4 regions of the Clostridium cochlearium genome follow, and region 1 is predicted to be linked to each of the others. Evidence: riboswitches for the same ligand, from Rfam matches in the RefSeq annotation. Region 1 holds a riboswitch; each other region holds the start of a gene.

The links. A riboswitch is a leader RNA that binds a small molecule or an ion and turns the genes downstream of it on or off. The one in region 1 is predicted to bind cobalamin.
Region 2: it holds a riboswitch for cobalamin, as region 1 does, so the genes downstream of both, CKV72_RS05870 (nucleotide-binding protein) here and CKV72_RS03015 (ATP-binding protein) in region 1, are expected to answer to the same signal.
Region 3: it holds a riboswitch for cobalamin, as region 1 does, so the genes downstream of both, cobT (nicotinate-nucleotide--dimethylbenzimidazole phosphoribosyltransferase) here and CKV72_RS03015 (ATP-binding protein) in region 1, are expected to answer to the same signal.
Region 4: it holds a riboswitch for cobalamin, as region 1 does, so the genes downstream of both, CKV72_RS02465 (ABC transporter substrate-binding protein) here and CKV72_RS03015 (ATP-binding protein) in region 1, are expected to answer to the same signal.

Annotation. Positions count from the first base shown of each region.
Region 1 covers NZ_LT906477.1:619,624-624,530, reverse strand. The annotation lists gene CKV72_RS03025 (polysaccharide deacetylase family protein) at 1-716, opposite strand, end outside; gene cobO (cob(I)yrinic acid a,c-diamide adenosyltransferase) at 849-1,367, opposite strand; gene CKV72_RS03015 (ATP-binding protein) at 1,389-1,778, opposite strand; cobalamin riboswitch at 1,873-2,054, opposite strand; gene cobO (cob(I)yrinic acid a,c-diamide adenosyltransferase) at 2,066-2,584, opposite strand; gene CKV72_RS03005 (sirohydrochlorin cobaltochelatase) at 2,659-3,468, opposite strand; gene CKV72_RS03000 (AIR synthase related protein) at 3,504-4,256, opposite strand; gene CKV72_RS02995 (ECF transporter S component) at 4,243-4,749, opposite strand; gene CKV72_RS02990 (cobalt-precorrin-6A reductase) at 4,843-4,907, opposite strand, start outside.
Region 2 covers NZ_LT906477.1:1,208,705-1,213,611, forward strand. The annotation lists gene CKV72_RS05855 (ABC transporter substrate-binding protein) at 1-305, opposite strand, end outside; gene CKV72_RS05860 (nitrogenase component 1) at 342-1,526, opposite strand; gene CKV72_RS05865 (hypothetical protein) at 1,555-2,007, opposite strand; gene CKV72_RS05870 (nucleotide-binding protein) at 2,029-2,865, opposite strand; cobalamin riboswitch at 2,974-3,138, opposite strand; gene CKV72_RS05875 (ATP-binding cassette domain-containing protein) at 3,277-4,311, opposite strand; gene CKV72_RS05880 (GTP-binding protein) at 4,304-4,907, opposite strand, start outside.
Region 3 covers NZ_LT906477.1:1,924,909-1,929,815, forward strand. The annotation lists gene ytxC (putative sporulation protein YtxC) at 1-483, opposite strand, end outside; gene CKV72_RS09450 (DUF6873 family GME fold protein) at 587-1,288, shown strand; tRNA gene CKV72_RS09455 (tRNA-Cys) at 1,506-1,580, opposite strand; tRNA gene CKV72_RS09460 (tRNA-Gly) at 1,587-1,661, opposite strand; tRNA gene CKV72_RS09465 (tRNA-Phe) at 1,667-1,742, opposite strand; gene cobT (nicotinate-nucleotide--dimethylbenzimidazole phosphoribosyltransferase) at 1,849-2,925, opposite strand; cobalamin riboswitch at 3,042-3,220, opposite strand; gene hslO (Hsp33 family molecular chaperone HslO) at 3,291-4,175, opposite strand; gene CKV72_RS09480 (class I SAM-dependent DNA methyltransferase) at 4,194-4,907, opposite strand, start outside.
Region 4 covers NZ_LT906477.1:510,280-515,186, reverse strand. The annotation lists gene CKV72_RS02475 (ABC transporter ATP-binding protein) at 1-302, opposite strand, end outside; gene CKV72_RS02470 (FecCD family ABC transporter permease) at 308-1,300, opposite strand; gene CKV72_RS02465 (ABC transporter substrate-binding protein) at 1,371-2,381, opposite strand; cobalamin riboswitch at 2,583-2,759, opposite strand; gene CKV72_RS12200 (hypothetical protein) at 2,873-3,031, opposite strand; gene CKV72_RS02460 (hypothetical protein) at 3,411-3,824, shown strand; gene CKV72_RS02455 (hypothetical protein) at 3,894-4,268, shown strand; gene CKV72_RS02450 (hypothetical protein) at 4,444-4,907, opposite strand, start outside.

The sequences.
Region 1 (4,907 bases):
GATCCCCCCGGAAATCTTACTAAATTAGTTTTAAAATCTTGTCCCAAAACTGACTTAATAGCATTATCACACTTTTTTACATCTTGTACAAAGCCTTGTGGAGTATAATTGCCAAAATACTTTATATTATGACTATAAGTGTGATTACCTATAGCATGTCCTTCTTCCACTTCTCTTTTTAAGTACTCAGGATTTGATTCTACAGAAGTCCCTAGTACAAAAAAAGTAGCTTTTACATTATATTTTTTTAATATATCTAATATTTGTGGAGTATACATGCTTGGACCATCATCAAATGTTAAAAACGCAATTTTCTTTTTATCTGCATTACCCCATATTTCATCAACAGTCATAACAATAGTATTATTTTTATCTCTTTTAAGACCATCTTGTCCAACTAAAAGACCCTTGTCCTCTTTTTTATCATTATCGGTTTTATCCTCTTCTGCATTATCTTTTATTTCTTTATTTTTCTCATTTTCTTGAAGTTTTTCATCATCATTTTTCTCTTTATTTTCTATAATTTCTTGTTGTTTTTCATTATTGGATAAAACTTTTTTCTTATTAATAGAACTTTTAATCCATATGCCTCCTGCAAATACAATTAAAACAGCAAGCAGAAATATAGTTCGTCTTCTTCTTCTTTTTCTATTTTTCCTATTTCTTCTTTTATTTTCCGAGTACAAATTCATTCCATAATCTTTATCTTGCTTCATATTACATCACCCTTGCCTTTAATACTTTTTCATAACCTACTATTATTCTACTACATTCTATACTAAAAAAAATTACAAATCTATAACAAAAACTTTAATTAATGAATAATTATTAAATAACTTTTTTATATTTTAATTTTCTATACCTTTTCTACATTTAACACCTTTATAATAATAGTGTTTTATTTCTGCCATCTCTGTAACTAAATCTGCTCTATCTATTATTTCTTGTGGTGCATATCTTCCTGTTAAAATAATTTCTGTTTTTTCAGGTTTTTTATCTAAAATTTTTATAACATCCTCTGGTGAAAATAAATTATAAAACAAGGCTATATTTACTTCATCTAAAATTACTACATCATATTCCTCAGAATTTATTACTTCTTCAATCCTTTTTAAGCCCTTGACTGCTCTGTTTATATCATCTTCAGTGGGGTCATTATATATGAAACAATTCTTTCCAAACCTTTCTATAACAAAATAGGGTAAATAGTTTATAGCATTTAATTCACTATATTTCATTCCCTTGACAAATTGCCCCATAAAAACTTTTTTTCCTGCACAAGTTGCTCTTAATGCTAGACCTAATGCTGCTGTAGTCTTTCCTTTACCATTCCCTGTATAAACTTGAATATATCCTTTCTCCTCCATGATTTCTCCTCCAAATCATTATTATTCTATATAGAAATAGTCTAACATATCTTTTCTATTTGGTAAATCTATAGCATCCTGCTTGCATACATTTTGACAATCTTTACATAATAATTCACAATTTTCACCTTTTATTTCCACTCTATTTTTTTCATTGTTAAAATAATATACTTTACTACAAACTTCTATACATTTTTTACATTTATCACATCTACTGTAATTTATAATTGGTTTCCAATATCGTTTGCTTTCTATTGAAACAAATTTTATTTTATGTTCTACTAAATTCATGAGTTGAGCAGTCTTTTCTTTATCTTTTTCTGCTATATTAAATAATTTTTCTATATTTGCTCTCATATCATCTGTCATAGCTTGGAATAAAGTTTCCATAGTAGACAAATCCTTTGTCAAATTAATTCCCCCTTTTGCATTGAAAAAACATCTTTCCCTAGGAAAAGATGTTTTAGCTTCACAAAACTACCACATCTCCTATCCTCGTAGGAATGCTTACTTTAATAAAAAGGCAGGTATCCTGACTTACAGTTCATAGTTTTAATAAACTTTACCTTCCCATTATTCAACAGTGGTAAAATCTAACTCCCTGATTACAGTGGCGGGACCGTGATGGATTTTCACCATACTTCCCTTTTAAGAAATAACTATTTCACCTTTTTATTCATATTATTTTATTTTAACTATTAATTTTCTATTCCTTTTCTACAAGGAACTCCTTGAGTATAGTAATGTTTTATTTCTCTCATTTCTGTAACTAAATCTGCTCTGTCTATTATCTCTTGTGGTGCATATCTTCCTGTTAATATTACTTCAGTATGTTCTGCTTTTTTATCTAATAAATCTAAAACTTCTTGAACTGAAAATAATTCATAAAATAAAGCTATATTTATTTCATCAAAAACTACAACATCATATTCACCTGATGTTAGAACTTCCTCTGCTCTTTTTAACCCTTTTTTCGCTTCCTCTATATCAGCTTTTGAAGGTGTACCAAATATGAAAGCATTTCTTCCAAACTGTTCTAATGTGAAATTTGGAAGTATTTCTGGAGCTTTTAATTCACTATAATTCATTCCCTTTGTAAATTGACCAAAAAATACTTTTTTACCAGCACAAGTAGCTCTTAAAGATAAACCTAAAGCCGCTGTAGTTTTACCTTTACCATTGCCAGTATATACTTGAACATATCCTTTATTTGACATATAAATCCCTTCTTTCATATAGTTAAATTTATTTATTCCTTATTTAATAATATAACACAAATAAATACTTATATCTATATTTGTTCTTTTAATGGATTATTATCTATACAATCTTGAACATATTGAGTATAGATATCTTGTATTCCCCTATTTTCTCCTAATCCATGAAGATATATATTTACTTTAAAACCTTCTTTTTCTAATATATTCTTCCATGAATCCTCATCTTCCCCCGCCATATCATTTGTTGCATGATCTCCTGCTACTATCATAAAAGGCATTAATGTTACTTCTTTTATATTTCTTTCTTTTAGCTTACGAACAACTACATCTATTTCTGGAAATCCTTCTACATTAGCTACAAAAATATTTTTCAAACCGCTTTGTTTTAATACATATTGAAATTGTGAATAACATGAATTAGAATGATGTACACTTCCATGTCCCATAAATAGCACTGCAGAATCTTCTCTAATTTCAGGTATTTGTGGTTTTAAAGCTTCTACTACATTAAAATAATCTTCTATTCTATAAAGTAGAGGTCTTCCTAGTGTAAGTTTTTTAAATGCTTTTTTATTTCTAAATCTATGAACAGCTATTTTTATTTCATCGTATTCATCTCCTGGAATTATATGTAGAGATTGTACTATAACCTCTTCAAATCCATCCCTAGCCATTTTTTCTAAAGCCTCTTCTGGATTATCTATGTGTATATTATCTCTATTCTTTAATTTATTAATTATCATTCCAGAAGTAAATGCTCTTCTAACTTCATAATCTTTATAGGTTTCTCTTATTTTATTTTCTATAGCTTCAATTGTAGCCTTTCTTGTTTCCTCATAACTTGTCCCAAAACTTACTACTAAGATACCCTTTTTTGACATAAAAACATCTTTCCTTTCTTTTCACTTTATAATATTTAGGTTTCTTTTTTTATTTCACCTAAAAGATTTATATTTTCTATATTCTTTACCTTTTCATATACTTTTTTTGAAACTGCTGCAATTATAACCGTAGCAGGCCCTGCAGTTTTTCTTATATCCTCATTAATCTTATTTTCTCTTAAATAAAATTTACAATTATTATTTTTAGCTAACTCTTCTGCCTCAAACAATATACCTTTAGATCCTACTGGAACTATTTCATAAGCCTCTTCCTCTTTTAATAAGCTATATATATGATTATAGTTTGCTATTTCTTCATCATAACCTTCTATATTTATTTCTTTTCCTACTTTAGGAGTTCCTATAGAGATAAGCAAACAATCTTTTTTTATATTATTAACTCTCATTTTTCCATCATCTACAATTCCAATCACAGTAATTCCAAGACCTGTGGCCTTAGTAGGAAAATTTTCTTCTGTACTTCCATTTAAGGTTATGTTATTTATATTAGCTTCTTTTAGTTCTTGTTTTATACCTCTTATTATTTCACTACCTGTAGGCTCCATTTCATTGCAAACAGCATCTGTTATAGAAACTATTTCTGCTCCTGTACATAGAACTTCCATTAATGCTACCCTTGCTGTAAATTTTCCTACAATAAATGCTGGTACTTTTAAGGTATCCTCAAGTTTGTTTCCAATACCTCCACAACTGTCACAAGCAACTATTAAATTTTTATCCTCTGTTAACTTAATTAACGTAAGATCCCTAACTTTACTTATTTTCATAGTTTTTTAAGCTCCTTGGTAAAAATTTATAAATTAATACTGCAACTATTGCATTTATGGCAGCTACTGCTGAAAGTACAGGAACTAATGCAAGTATTCCTGCCTTACCCATTATTGGCATTAAAAGAGGTGATAAAACTAATAAATTAATTGGTCCATTTACAGTTACACCTACTATTACTGCTAAAATAATTGCCAATACTTTATTTTTATTTACCAGTAACTTATAAACTAAAGCGAATATAGCCATAGTAACTGCCATAATTACAGTTATTACTAAGTGCACTGGCAAGGAAAGAGGAAAACCACTAGTTAATGCAGTTAAAAAATGTCCTACTCCTCCAATTATTCCACCATACACTGGCCCTAAAAGAAGTGCTCCTAAAAATCCTGGCATGGCATCAAAAGCTATAGTACCCATAATTTTTATATTTGCCCCTATAAAAGATAAAGCTATAAAAAGGGCTGTTATTACTATTTTATTTATTTTCATAATATTATCCTCTCCTAATTACTAATATTTATTTTGATTAATTAGGAGAGTTATTACACTGAATTACCACACATATTTTATTGATACTCCCTTTTATATGTATTGTAACTTTTTTAAATACTTAATAACTTCTTCCTTATTATTAAATTTATTCTTAT
Region 2 (4,907 bases), 590 kb from region 1:
ACTTTTTCCATTTCAGGTGATAATACTTTTAACATACTTTTTTTATAAGCTTTCTTCGCTGATGGATTCATTCCAACTATTTTATCACCTGTACCATCTATAGCATAGACCATAGATGACCATGGTATAGGAACTACTGCAATTTTATTTACTTCATCAGATATAGTAACTTCTCTACCTATGGTATCAGTTACAATTTTTGTTTTAACCTCATCTTTTTTAGTAGATTGTTTTGATACACACGCAGTTAGACCTAATGTTAAAATTAACATAAATAAAACAATTTTTATTTTATTTGATTTCATTTTTATACATCCTTTCTTAAATTTATATAAGATAAATTAATTAATCATAAGATATTTGTAAAAATATTCAAATCCTTTTTCAGCAATATAATTATCTTCAACATTTATAAATTCTTTACCACTTAATGCTACATTAGTGTGTGGTATAAATGTAACCTTATTATCAACAAAACTATGATATAAAGGATCTGCTATTAACACACTAATATCAAGATTTTTTATATATTCTAATAACTCATATTCACTGTATACAAAATTAATATCTGAAAAAACATCTTGATCATATAATCTTTTTTCTTTTCTACTTGAAGATATTAGAGAAACTATTTTTATTTCTTTTATGCCAAAATCTTCGTTTAAACAATATTTTATGTATAAACTTTCTAGTGGTGTCCCTATTATTAATACCTTCTTATCTAAATAATTCTTTTTGTATATAAGTTTATTAGGCTTTAACTTCAATTTACTTTCTAATATTCCTAAAAACTTGTTGGTTCTACTAATACCTATAGGCATATCTAATATGTATGGAATATTAAACTTATTTTTCATATACTCTGCTAATTGAATTCCTTCTGCAGAAATAACAATATTCAAACTAGCGCAGGAAGCTTCTTTTAATTTTTCTATATTAGTTTCATTACACCATATTGATATTACTTCAACACCACAATTTTCAATAAGTTTTCTAATACTATTTAAAGTTGATATATTACCAACAATCAAAGGAGAATATCCTATTATATTTACAGAATTTAATATTTTTTTATAATTAAAAGATATAAACCTTTTACCAATTCTCAATAATGCTTCACTTATACCAAGTGAATAATTTTCAAAGCCTGTACTATTAAACACCGTTACAGGTACTTTTAACTTTTTTTCCAACACCTTACCTATTCCATTTAAATTACTACCTATAATAGTTGGTACAGGAGTATTTATAATATTTATATATTTTTTAGGATATTTTTTAAAAATACTTTCTATACTATAGATAAGATCTTCATCAAACCCCGATATTACATCATTTTGAGTTAAACTTGTATAAAATAAATTATCATTTTTAAATTCATCTAGAATATCTATTTCTAATATGGTTTTAATACACCCCTTAGGAGTTACTAATATATTTAAGCAATCTTTTAATTGAAATAAAATAGATATTATTCCTGAATAATCACTAGAGGGAGGAGGTATATATTGAAATAATTCCTTCATATAAATTTCACACTCCAAACTAAATATTTTAATATAAACTATCTACTATGCTTATCATCCTTTCTTTAGGACACATCATATTGTCTACTAATGGACCTCTTTTAAATAATTTTATATTTTTATTATGTTTTTTTTCTAAATATCTAATTACACTTTCAAAATTGTTTCCAAGTATAATATCTGAACACATAATAAGTACTATTAAATTTTTATAATTACTTCTGTTAAAAATTTCTTCTACAGCTTGTTCAAATAATTTTAAATGTTCTGCTGAAATTAATTGTATCTCAGATACTGGAAGCATATATAATTTATTATTATAATTCTTTTTTTTAGCTTGGAAATAAAATATCCTTATACATGATTTGGGACCAATAGCTAATACACAAGTATCTTGAAGTGATAAAGGCAAATTTACAAGATCACCATAGTCAAATTTTTTTATAGCTTTATGTAGCATATGTTTTTTTATTACATTCATATTAAAACCTTCTTTTTAATGCTATTTTGCAATTTCATTTAGTATAAAATCACTAAATTTCTCTAAAAGATTATCATCTAAAGTAATTGGTATATGATAATTGGTATTTTCCTTTATTTTTTTAGCTAACTGTATAAAAGTATAAGTTGAAGGTGAATTAGGTAAATTTTCCACAACCGTTTTTGCCATAAGTTCAGACAAAACTATGTCTTTTGAATATGGAATAGTATCTAAAATTAATGTATCACAATATCTACCAAACCTTTCTATTATATTGTTATTAATAGAATTTGAACTTCTACAGTTATGTATAATACCCCCAAGTAAGGCTCCATCCATAGATGAAAAAGTATTAATACTTTTCATTATATTATTTGCTGCATATAAAGACATAAATTCAGAAGAAGTTACTATATAAACAGCATCAATAAGATTTTCTCTTATGGGGGTTGAAAATCCACCACAAACCACATCACCTAATACATCATAAATTATTACATCCCATTGTTTATCAAATATTTTAAAATCATTTAATTCTTCTATTACAGCCATTATCCCTCTTCCAGCACATCCCATACCTGGTTCTGGTCCACCAGCTTCAATACAATTTACATTTTTATACCCTTGAAATAGGAAATCATTTTCACATAAGTTTTCTTCCTTTTCCCTCATAATTTCTATTAATGTTGGAATCTTATATCCCATAAGATTCCTTGTGGAATCTCCTTTAGGATCACATCCTATATGTAAAACTTTCATTCCTAATGTAGCAAAAGCTGCTGAAAGATTGGACGCTATAGTAGATTTTCCAATGCCTCCTTTCCCATACAAAGCTATCTTTAAACACTTTTTAGTCACTATTTCACCACCTTTTATAATATTAAACAATAAAAAAACTTTAACCACAAAAAATGATTAAAGTTTAACATCAAAATTAATGCCTTCACTCATTATTCCGTGAGTTATCATGTGGCTAAAAATAAGTAAGATATCCTGGCTTAGCTTCATAACTTTTTACAGTCTTCCCAGACATATGTCCAGTGACATCTTTGTAAAAAGCTTCACCTTACAGTGGCGGACCCGCTTCGGATTTACACCGAAATTCCCTTAATCTTATTTTTAATATTCAATTTTACAATTAACTTAGTCAATTATAACATAGTATCATATTTTTATCAATAAAGAAGAAGTTCAGCAAAATTCAATATTCATATAAAAAAGTATAAATTTATTAAATTGAATGCTATTATTCTTTATATTTACCTGCCTTTAACCGTTTTTATTTCTCCTCTTCCGATTAACAGTTACCTTTTCACCTTTTCTAAGCTTTGCCCTCATGTCATTAATAATCTTATCCATTTTTTCTAATTCTTTTAATATGCTTTTTTCTTCATGATCTGTTTCAATTACCTTATAAATTCCTCCATTTTTTATGACAATCCTTTTATCAGCCATAAGTGCTAAGGTTGGATCGTGGGTGGCCATTAAAACTATTTTCTCTTCATTAACAAGAAGATTTAAAGCTCTTTTTCTATCTATGCCTGCATTTTCTATTTCATCAATTAATACAATAGGAGAAGTGCTTAATATTGCAGTATCCGCTATCATTAATGCCCTTGATTGTCCTCCACTTAATCCTGTTATAGGACTATCTAGGCAAAACTTTTCACCTGCTAATTCATTTGCAGCTTCTATTATCTTTTGTATAATTTCTTCTTCATTATCAATCATTCTACTTTTTGCATGCAACTGTAAAAATTCCTTTACAGTTAAATCCATGACAAAGTTCATATTTTGTGATAATTGAGCCACCAATTTATTGCTTGTAGAAAATCTAAGACTTTTATTCGGTAGTTCATCATTAACTAAAATTACTCTATTAGTAGGTGTATCTCTATTAGCAGCCCATTCTATATCAGCCAATAATCTACTTTTACCTGAGCCCGTTGGTCCTACTATAGATACTATTTCACTTTTACAAATGGTTAATTTATCAAAATTCTCTTTATTCCCATGCTTATCTTTTCCCGCTATTATGGTTATAGAATCCACTTTATCCTTTTCTAATCCTAAAAACATAATCATTTGATTTATATAAACTTCTAAATCCACTTTAATCTTTTCTATATCTATTGCCCACTCCTCAATTTCCTCTTCTGTAAAATGATTTAAATACTCTTCAAATGTAGATTCTTCATATTCTTTTACATCTAATTTATTATTTTCAAAGAAAGACAATATAAAAGGATATTTCTTCTCTAAATCTTTTATTTTTTTTGTTTCCAATTCCTTTATTTTAATCATTGTTATCACCTATATTCATCTTTCGCACATTTCCCATTTGATATTCTTCTCCTATCCTTGTTTCTCCTAAACAATATGAGCATAGTGCAGAAGGCATTGGAAACTTTAATTCTCGTCCATTTACTGTTTCAATACTTAAATTTTCATCATACACAAGGGTGCTAAGTTCAAATGCTCCTTGTCCTGTCAATCCATTAACAAAAATAATTACCGCTTGAGGATTTACTGATTGCACTCTTGAGGCAAAAACTTCTCTTTCCGCTTGAGAAACAATATCTCCTTTTGTTATTACAATAATATCTGCAGTTTTTAGCATAGGCCCTATTTTTTTAGGTGTGTTTATACCACTTAAATTATCTATTACACATATTGCCTTAATGCCTTTTAAATATGGAGAACATCTATTACACAATCCTGCACTTTCTGTTATAAGTAAGTCTAAATTTTCCTTTACTCCCCAGGTTACAACTTCTTCTATATTACTTGCAAAATAATGATCTGGACATAACGATGCTGATAATCCCTTTTTAACTGGAACATCTGCTTTTTTATATAAAATATCATCATCTGTATACAAGCAGTCAAATTTAACTACT
Region 3 (4,907 bases), 1.1 Mb from region 1:
TTTTAATTTTTTTTCTAAACTTTTTGTTCTGAAAGTTAAAAATCCTTCTATATTAATCTCATCTGTTTCACGTATACATTCTAATATTTCATCCATAATTTCATTTTTTTTGTTCATATAATATATATTTGAACTGTCTATGATTTTTTCGTTATTTGTAAGTATATCCCTGATTTTTCCTTCTATTTCCTCTATATCTTTTGAGTTTAAGAAAAAATAACTGTCTTCTAAAAACTCAACCAATCTCTCTTTTAAAAATTTATCTATATATATTTTGTATATTATATCAGCTATATGCAAATAAAATATATTCTTAGTCTTTGTGGTCAATTTTTCATCCGGAATATATATTTTCATAAAATGAATTTTATTATCAATGCTTTCACATACACCTATTTCGAACTCAAAATAAGCTTTTAAAATATTTATTCCTTCAATAACTTCTTTAAAATCATCTTCATATATTATTTTAAATACTGCCATATATTTCACTCCCCTCTGTCATAGTATGTGTTTTATTTTTATGTATATTCATATTGAAATTAGTAAAAATCTAATATAAAATTTACTATTAGGTGATGTATTTATGAAATATTTATTTGTAGATAGTAGGTTATCCATAGAAGAAGAATCTAATTTAACTTCTTTAGGTTACAATATTATAAAATGCCCTTTATTCTCTTTATTATACTATGCTATTTCTGGTCATCCTGACATACTTATACACATATTAGATGAAAAAAATTTAGTTTTACATAAAGATGCAAATAAAAAATTTATAGAAAAATTAAAAACTCTAGGTTTTAATATAAAACTATCTCAAAACTCATTATCTTCTAATTATCCAATGGATATAGGCTTAAATGCAGTAAACTTAGATAATGTTTTTATACATAATTTAAAATATACAGATCCTGTTTTACTTAACAGTGTAAAACACAAAAAATTAATAAATGTAAATCAAGGTTATACTAAATGTTCTGTGGCCGTAGTTAGCAATAAAGCAATAATTACTTCTGATAAAGTTATTGCTCATGAAGCTAAAAAAGTAGATTTAGATGTACTTTTAATTCCTCCTGGAGATATAATTTTACCTGGATTAGACTATGGATTTATAGGCGGATGTTGTGGACTTATAGGAAAAAATATAATGGCTTTTTTCGGCCATTTAGATTATTTTAAATATGGAAATGAAATAAAAGATTTTTTATTTAAACATAATGTAAAACCTGTTTATTTAAGAAAAGGAAACCTTATAGATAGGGGAAGCATTTTGTGTAATGAATAATTAATAATGAACAATGAATAATTATGGATAGCTTTTCTCCATTGTCATTTCGAAAAGCGTTTAATTTTATTAAACCTTGATATTTAGCTTCCCTAAATAAAGATTTTCTGTAGTGCAACGGAAGAAAATCATCCTCAATTGTTCATTATTCACTATTAGTTATTCACTAAATAAAAAACATCTTAAAACAGTTCTGTTTTAAGATGCTTTTTTTATTTGGAGGCACCACCCAGATTTGAACTGGGGAATAAAGGTTTTGCAGACCTCTGCCTTACCACTTGGCTATAGTGCCATATATTGGAGCGGAAGATGGGATTCGAACCCACGACGTTCACCTTGGCAAGGTGACGCTCTACCACTGAGCCACTCCCGCAATACTGGTGGCTCGACCAGGAATCGAACCAGGGACACGAGGATTTTCAGTCCTCTGCTCTACCGACTGAGCTATCGAGCCAAATTGCTTATATATTTTAAATTTAAAAAACATATAAGCAATACAACACAATTATATCCACTATTTTTTATTTTGTCAATATGTATTTATAATTTTCAATCATTTATTATTTTTCTCTAATATCTACTAAAAATTCACTATCCACTATACTAGCCTCTGCTAAAGTAGCCATGTTATTCATAGCACAAAGAGCTGCTTCAATCATAAAAAATTGTAGGGGACATCCTGTACCTTCTCCTAATCTCATTTCCATATGAAGACATGGACTAAGCCCTATTTCTTTTGTAACATATTCAATGCCTGGTTCCGCTGAAAGATGAGATGGTATTAAAAAGTCCTTTACATTTTCATTCATTTTATACGCACATAATGCTGCTGCTGATGATATTATACCATCTATAACTATAGGAACCCTATTTTTAGCTGCTCCTAAAAAGCATCCACATATTCCTGCAATATCAAATCCACCTACTTTAGCTATTACATCTACAACATCTTCTTTAACAGGTTTATTTATTTCTATGGCTTGTTTTATAGCTTTTTTCTTATTTAAAAAACCTTCTTCTGTAAGTCCAGATCCTTTTCCAACTATTTTATCAGAATCTATTCCAGATAATACACTTATTACTGCTGCACTAGTGGCTGTATTTCCTATACCTGCTTCACCAGTACCAAATAAATCGTATCCTTCCTTTACAAATTTATCTACTAATTCTATTCCTGTCTCTATAGCTTGAATAGCTTCTTCTCTTGTCATAGCAGGTTCTTTTGCCATATTCTTAGTTCCATAAGCTACTTTTTTGTTAACTACTCTAGTATCTTTTAAATCTGATTTTACGCCTATATCCACTACACACATATCTGCATTAACATGCTTAGAAAGAACTCCAATACCTGTTATTTCTTTAACGTAATTTTCTGCTAATAGAGCAGTTAATTCTTGAGGGCAAGCACTTACTCCTTCTTCACAAATGCCATTATCAGAACACATTATTATAGTCATTTTTTTATTTATTTCATTTTTTACTTTTCCTGTAATACCGGATATTTGCACTGCAATTTCTTCTAATTTACCTAAGCTTCCTATAGGCTTACTTAAACTGTCCATTCTCTCCCATGCTTTTTTTACAGCTTCTTTATCTGCTGGCTTGATACTTTTTAGAGTTTCTTCTAATAGATTCATACTTGTTTTACCAACCTTTCTTAAATTTAAAAGCTTCCACTTTAAAGTGGAAGCTTTTTATAATCAAAACTCCTTGCTTTTAAGCAAGGAGAATTAATCTTAGCAATTCTTCCCTCCGAAGTGATATATTCTAGGCAGTTCTCCTGACTTTAGCTTCTTTCTCATCCTTCCTTCCCAGTTATAGCTGGTGGATAATAGGAATTGTCCACTATTACAGTAGCGGGGGCTGTAGTGGATTTTCACCACTTTCTCTTTTAAGTAATTAAAAAATTACACCTAAAATCTAGTATTTAATTTACAATTTATTAACATTATAAGGCTTTATGTGGCTTTTTTCAATGTGTTTTAATGGAAACATACCTAATTTATCTCTTTGTTTTTTCTAGTAGTTCCCCTATTTTTTCATGATCATAATAATATTTTTTATTACAAAATTGACATACTAACTCTTCAGTTTTTCCATCATCATAAATTTCCTTTAAATCTTTATATCCTATACTAATAAGTGCTCTATCAATTTTCTCTCTAGAACAATCACATGTATATTCTGGTACTACACTCTCTAAAATTTTTAAATCCATTCCCTCAAAAATAAATTCTAATATATCTTCTACACTCATTCCCTTAGCTATAAACTCAGTTATTGATGGAATCTCTTCTAATCTATAAGTAACAAAATCAGCAATCAATTCATCTGCATCTGGCATCATCTGTATAATAAATCCTCCAGAGGCCTTAATAGATAAATCTTTATCAACTAAAACTCCCAGTCCCACAGCTGAAGGTGTTTGTTCCGAAGCAGTAAAATAATATGCTAAATCGTCTCCTATTTCTCCAGAATATATAGGAACTTGTCCTACGTAGGGTTCTTTAAGTCCTAAGTCTTTTATAACAGTTATATTACCATTTTTCCCAATAGCACCACCTACATTTAATTTACCTTGCTCATTTAAAGGTAAATGCACTAATGGATTTCCTATATATCCTTTTACCTTTCCTTCAGGATATGCAGTTGCCAATACCCCTTTTGCTTCTCCTCCACCATCAATTTTTATAGTTATAGTATCTTTTTCTGATTTTAACATACTTCCCATAAGACTTCCTGCTGTCAATAATCTACCTAAAGCTGCAGCCCCTGTAGGACTACATTTATGTATGCTAACTCCTTTGTTAACTAATTCTGTTGTTATAGCTCCTATTATTCTTATTTGGCCATCTTTCGCAGTAGCTTTTACTAATTTATCTGCCATTTTATTTCCCTCCATATATCATTTCTTTAAAACATAAACTATTCTTTCACTTTTTTCATTTACAGATTTAAATTCATATCCATTAAATCTCCCTATTATCTTAAAGTTAATTTCCTTTATCAAATTCTCTAACCATTCCATTTTATAAGCTCTTTCTCTATGTAATTCATCAAATCTTTCATAATATCCATTGCTCTTTTTTATAAAAAAGGTTAAATACATTTCTACTATATCTTTTTCTAAATAATTTTCCCAAGTATAAAATACTTCTTCACTATCGTAATTATAAATATTATTTCCAAGTATTTCCGTTATTTTATAATAAGAATTTATATCAAATATAAATATTCCTTCCTCTTCTAAATGGTCATATACTCTATTAAAACAACTTTTTACATCTTCCATACTTGTTAAATAATTTATTGAATCAAGGCAACAGGTTATAAAATTAAATTTTTTACCTAATTCTAATTTACTTATATTTTGTCTTATAAAATTTCCTTTAACTCCACTATATCTTAATTTACTTTCTGCTTCTGCAAGCATATCACTAGATAAATCCACAGCCCAAGTAATTTTAAAATGCTTGGATATTAATTTTGTAATATTACCAGTACCACAAGCTAGATCCAAATATGCATCTTTTTTTACATTATGGGTATTCACTATATCCATAATAAAATTACTCCAGCTATAATAGTCTATATCCTCTTTAATTAAATCATCATATAT
Region 4 (4,907 bases), 110 kb from region 1:
CGACCCATTAAAACTATCTCCTTTACACTGAAATCAAATCCTACATTGTTTTCTTGTGCCACTATAGACATCTCTTCAGCCGCTTCTCTATTGGAACTTTTAATTAAATCTTTACTATTCAAATAAATGGTACCACCTTTAGGTTTTAGCACTTTATATATATTCTTTAAAAGTGTAGACTTACCACTTCCATTAGGTCCTATTATACCTACAAACTCTCCTTTGTTAACCTGAAGTTTTATTTTATCACATATTTTTTTATTTTCTATCTCATAGTCAAGATTCTCTATTTCTAGGTACATATTATTCACTCTCCAAAAGAATATCTATTTCGTTTAAGTAACCATATAAAAAATGGTCCTCCAGTAAGTGCAGTAACTATTCCTATAGGTAGTTCCTGAGGGGCAACCACCATTCTAGCTGCAACATCTGCCCAAATTATCAATAATGCCCCTAAAAGCGCAGAAATGGGAAGAACTTTTCTATGATCTGAGCCTACAAAATTCCTTGATATATGTGGCACTATTAATCCTACAAAACCTATTGATCCGCTTATGGCAACCAAAGTTCCTGTAAGTAATGCACAAACCAAAACTACTATAGTTCTTATAAGCTTTATATTCATTCCTAATACTATAGCTGTTTGCTCACCAATTAGCATGGTGTTTAACGCATTACTTAAACAAAATAATACTAGAATTGATACTATAAGTACTGCTAAAGGTATGGGAATATATATCCATTTAGTACCTGAAAGTCCGCCCATCATCCAAAATACTGCATTTCTAATTCCACTTTCATCTTTGGAACTATATATAAGGTAATTTGTAAATGCGGAAAAAATTGAAGACACTGCTAGTCCAGTAAGAACTAGTCTAATAGGTAATATTCCTTCTTTGGTTCTTGATAGAGAATATACAACAATTATAGATATTAACGAACCTATAAAAGCTCCTATTGGCATAGCAAAAATCCCAAAAATATTAAATATGCCTATAAGGGCTGCTGCCACTGCCCCTGCAGATGCTCCTGATGATATTCCAAGTATATATGGATCGGATAATGGATTCTTTGTAAAAGCCTGCATACTTACTCCAGCTATTGCAAGACCACTTCCTACAACTGCACTTAATATAACTCTTGGGAGCCTTAAATACCATACTATTCGTTGAATATTGCTACTTATTTGTGCAACCCCATCTATATTAAAACCTAGCTTGTATAATATTATTTTCCAAACATCCATAAAATCAATAGACACAGGACCAATTCCAACAGCTACCACCATTGATAAAATCATAATTACAAACAAAATTATAAAAAGAAAAGATGTGTTTTCTTTGAAGATAGTCTTCAATTATTTCACCAACCTATCTAAATAAATCAGGATAAAGTTCCTTTGCTAAATTCTCTACTGCATCTCCATTTCTAATTCCAGTAAATACACTTGGTAATGGTAAAATTACAAATCTGTTATTCTTTATTGCATCTATATCTTTTAATGCTTTGTTGCTTTTTAAGAATTTGATTTTATCTTCTGCTGACACTTTGCCATAATCATTTATAATTATGCATTGTGGATTTCTTTCTACAACTGCTTCCCAACTAACCTTTTCCCATGTCTTTTTTAAATCACCAAATATATTTTGTCCACCTGCAAGTTCAATAATATTGCTTTGAAGACTTTTTCCTGCTGTATAGGCCTGATCATTTCCACTATCATACACAAAAACTTTAATCTTTTTATCTACTTTACTTGTCTTTTTTTGTACTTCGCTAATTTGATTTTTCATCTTTTCAACTATCTTTTCCGCTCTATCCTCTACATTAAAAATTTTACCTAGATTGCGGAAATCTTCATATGTATCTTCTATTGTAGCCCCTTCTGTATAAGTAGCCTTTGAAACATAAGGCATTATACTATTGTCTACAAAATCTTTAACTGTCCCTACTCCCTTTTTCCCAAAAGCAGAACTTCTACCATATACAAAATCAGGACCTGCTCCAAGAAGAGCTTCCATTGAAGGATATTTTTCTGCCAACACAGGTATTTTTTTAAGTTTTTCCTCATATTGTGGAAGTATTTTTGCATTATTATAAGCTGTTCCAATTATTTTATCTTCTAAGCCTAATGCAAATAAATTTTCTGTTGTATGTGCATTAAAACTAACTACCTTTTCAGGGACTTTTGTATATTTTACAACTGTATTATAAGTTTCAATTTCAAAAGGAGTAAATTTTGTAGCCTTTACTTCTGTAGCCTTTCCATCTTTATTTGCTGTATCTTTAGCTGTATTTGAGCATGCTGTAAATGATGCTCCTAAAACCAAAGCTATACAAGTAGCTGACATTATTCTCTTAAAGTTCAAATTTTTCTTCATATATTTTCCCTCCTAATTCATTAAATAAAATTATGTATAAGTGATTAGCTCTGACACTAAAATTCTACAATTAAATTTAAATATTATATTATTCGTAAAAAATAAAAACTTCTCAATAACATATGAGAAGTTGATATAAAAACATATTATAGTTGTCTATAAAAGTAACTTTAATACACCTCCCCTATCAACCGTAGAGTTATTAGTGTCTAATTACAGGTAAGTCTTCTGACTTTGGTTCTTCAATTCTATAAACCTTCCCTCTTATGTGAAGTGGTATACTTTATAAAATCTCCCCATTACAGCGGCGGGACCGTACAGGATTTTCACCTGTTTCCATATTAAGCCTAACAAGGCACCTAAAATTTAAACTATTAAACTATTAAATTATTTACTTATTTTATTATAAATACGTAAACGAAATTTGTCAAAAGACGCACTTTGAGGTTTTATATTATTGCCTTATACTTGTAATAAATAGAATAGTGGAATTAACTTAAAAATATTGAATTACTTTTATTGTTAAATTTTATAATTATAGTTGCACACTTAACGTCTTTTTTAAAATAATCATCTGAAAAATTAACCATATATCTGCCTAAAAATTTTTCATTAGAATTTGGAATATATTTTAATCTATCAAAATACAAAGATATTATTTAATCTTATCCTTTTTCTTTTTATCAAAAAACCCCATAATTAACAATGTCATGAATAATGTTGTTAACATATATAACGATTGTTCCAATAATTTCACTCCCTAAGATAGTAGATTAGTTTAATATTCTATATTTTTATTATAACATAATATATGGATTTTTAATATGCTATGAAGTTGATAGTAAAAGCTTTAAATATCCTGTATACTTAATGTCAACAGACATAAAGCTTAATACTCAAACTATAATAAAATACTATTTAAACAGGTAGAGCATTGAATTGTACAACTCATGATATAATATAAAGGAAATATCTGATAAAAACTGAAAGGATGGGTTTTTAACATCACATTATAAATTGGAGATATCTATGAATAAAATTAATTCTTATTTTAAGCATTTTTTTAAGTTTTTATTGCTTTATTCCATAGCAATAATAATAATATCAATATCAATGATTTTAATAAACAATGAATTAAGTTATAATTCTATGAAATATTTTATTTTGTCATTTATAATAATGGCTGTTATTAATGCTTTTCAATATATGGATACAGAGAAAATTATACCTATTATAAATACAGCACATTTAGAAACTGCTCTAGAAGATATGAAATGGGAAATGAAACAAGAAAATAATATTATTATAATAAAACCAAGATTTATTGATTCTTTATTTGGGGAAAAAATTTTTATTAGCACATATAATGATGATAAAGTTAAAATAACAGGTGCTAAAAGGCTTGTAAATAGACTTATTAACTATTTAAATTTCATTTCTTAGTTTTACATTATCTTTAAAATGGAGTATTAATGAAATTATTATCTATAAGATTTCTATGAGGTGTTTAAAATGAAGCAAAATAAAAAAATTATATTATCTTTTTCACTTATACTAAATATTATATTAGTTGTATTATTAATATTTAGTATTTATAATTTAAATAAAGAAAAACCTTTAGAATATATTAAAGGTTTTTATCAATCTACAGAGTATTTACCTGATGTATACGAATTTAATTTTACAGAAAAAGAATTTTTTATAAAATTTAATAATAGTATAATTGAAAAAGGAAAATATCATAAATATAAAAATAATATATTTATTTGTTATGGAGAAAAAAGTATTCAGGTAGTTTCACTATTGAATAAAAACTTTTATATTTATGATAATAATAATAACAGAGTAATTGAACTGAAAAAAATATCAAATATTCCATCATCGTAAAACACATTTGTTACTGCAAATAGTAAAGGAGGTTTACCCTATTTGTAACTTCTTCATTAGATGGTATAAGATTTTATTTTTTTCCTTCAATAATAAATATTTTATCTCTAATTAACTTATCTAATAGTTGATCATCATTCAAGTTATTATCATTATGCTGTCCTTATACTATTTATTAATAATAGAAATATTTCTTAGAATAAACCTTTAATATATTCATTGCTTCCTCTATGGAAATATCACCTTTTATTTCTCCAAAATGTATTCCAAAACAATAAAAAACTTTAGTATTATATTTTGAATCTTTACTTATAGAATAAAGCCAATTATTATCTTTATCTAGTGATTTAAACTCACCATAGTCATCTAAATTAATAAATGTTTTAATTTGCTCTGTGAAAATATACTTTTTATCATTTTTATTAATATACTCATATTCTGTTACACTATCATAGCCACTTTTTATTGGATAAGCATTTATTTTATTTAATTTAAATCCATTAACTTCTCCTATTTTATCTACTTTTTTGTTACTAGAATATATTTTATCTCCATTTACTATTTTATTATAAGTATCCATATTAAAATTAGTTAAAAAATTTGATATTAAATAGGCTGTATTCTTTAATTGTTCTGAGT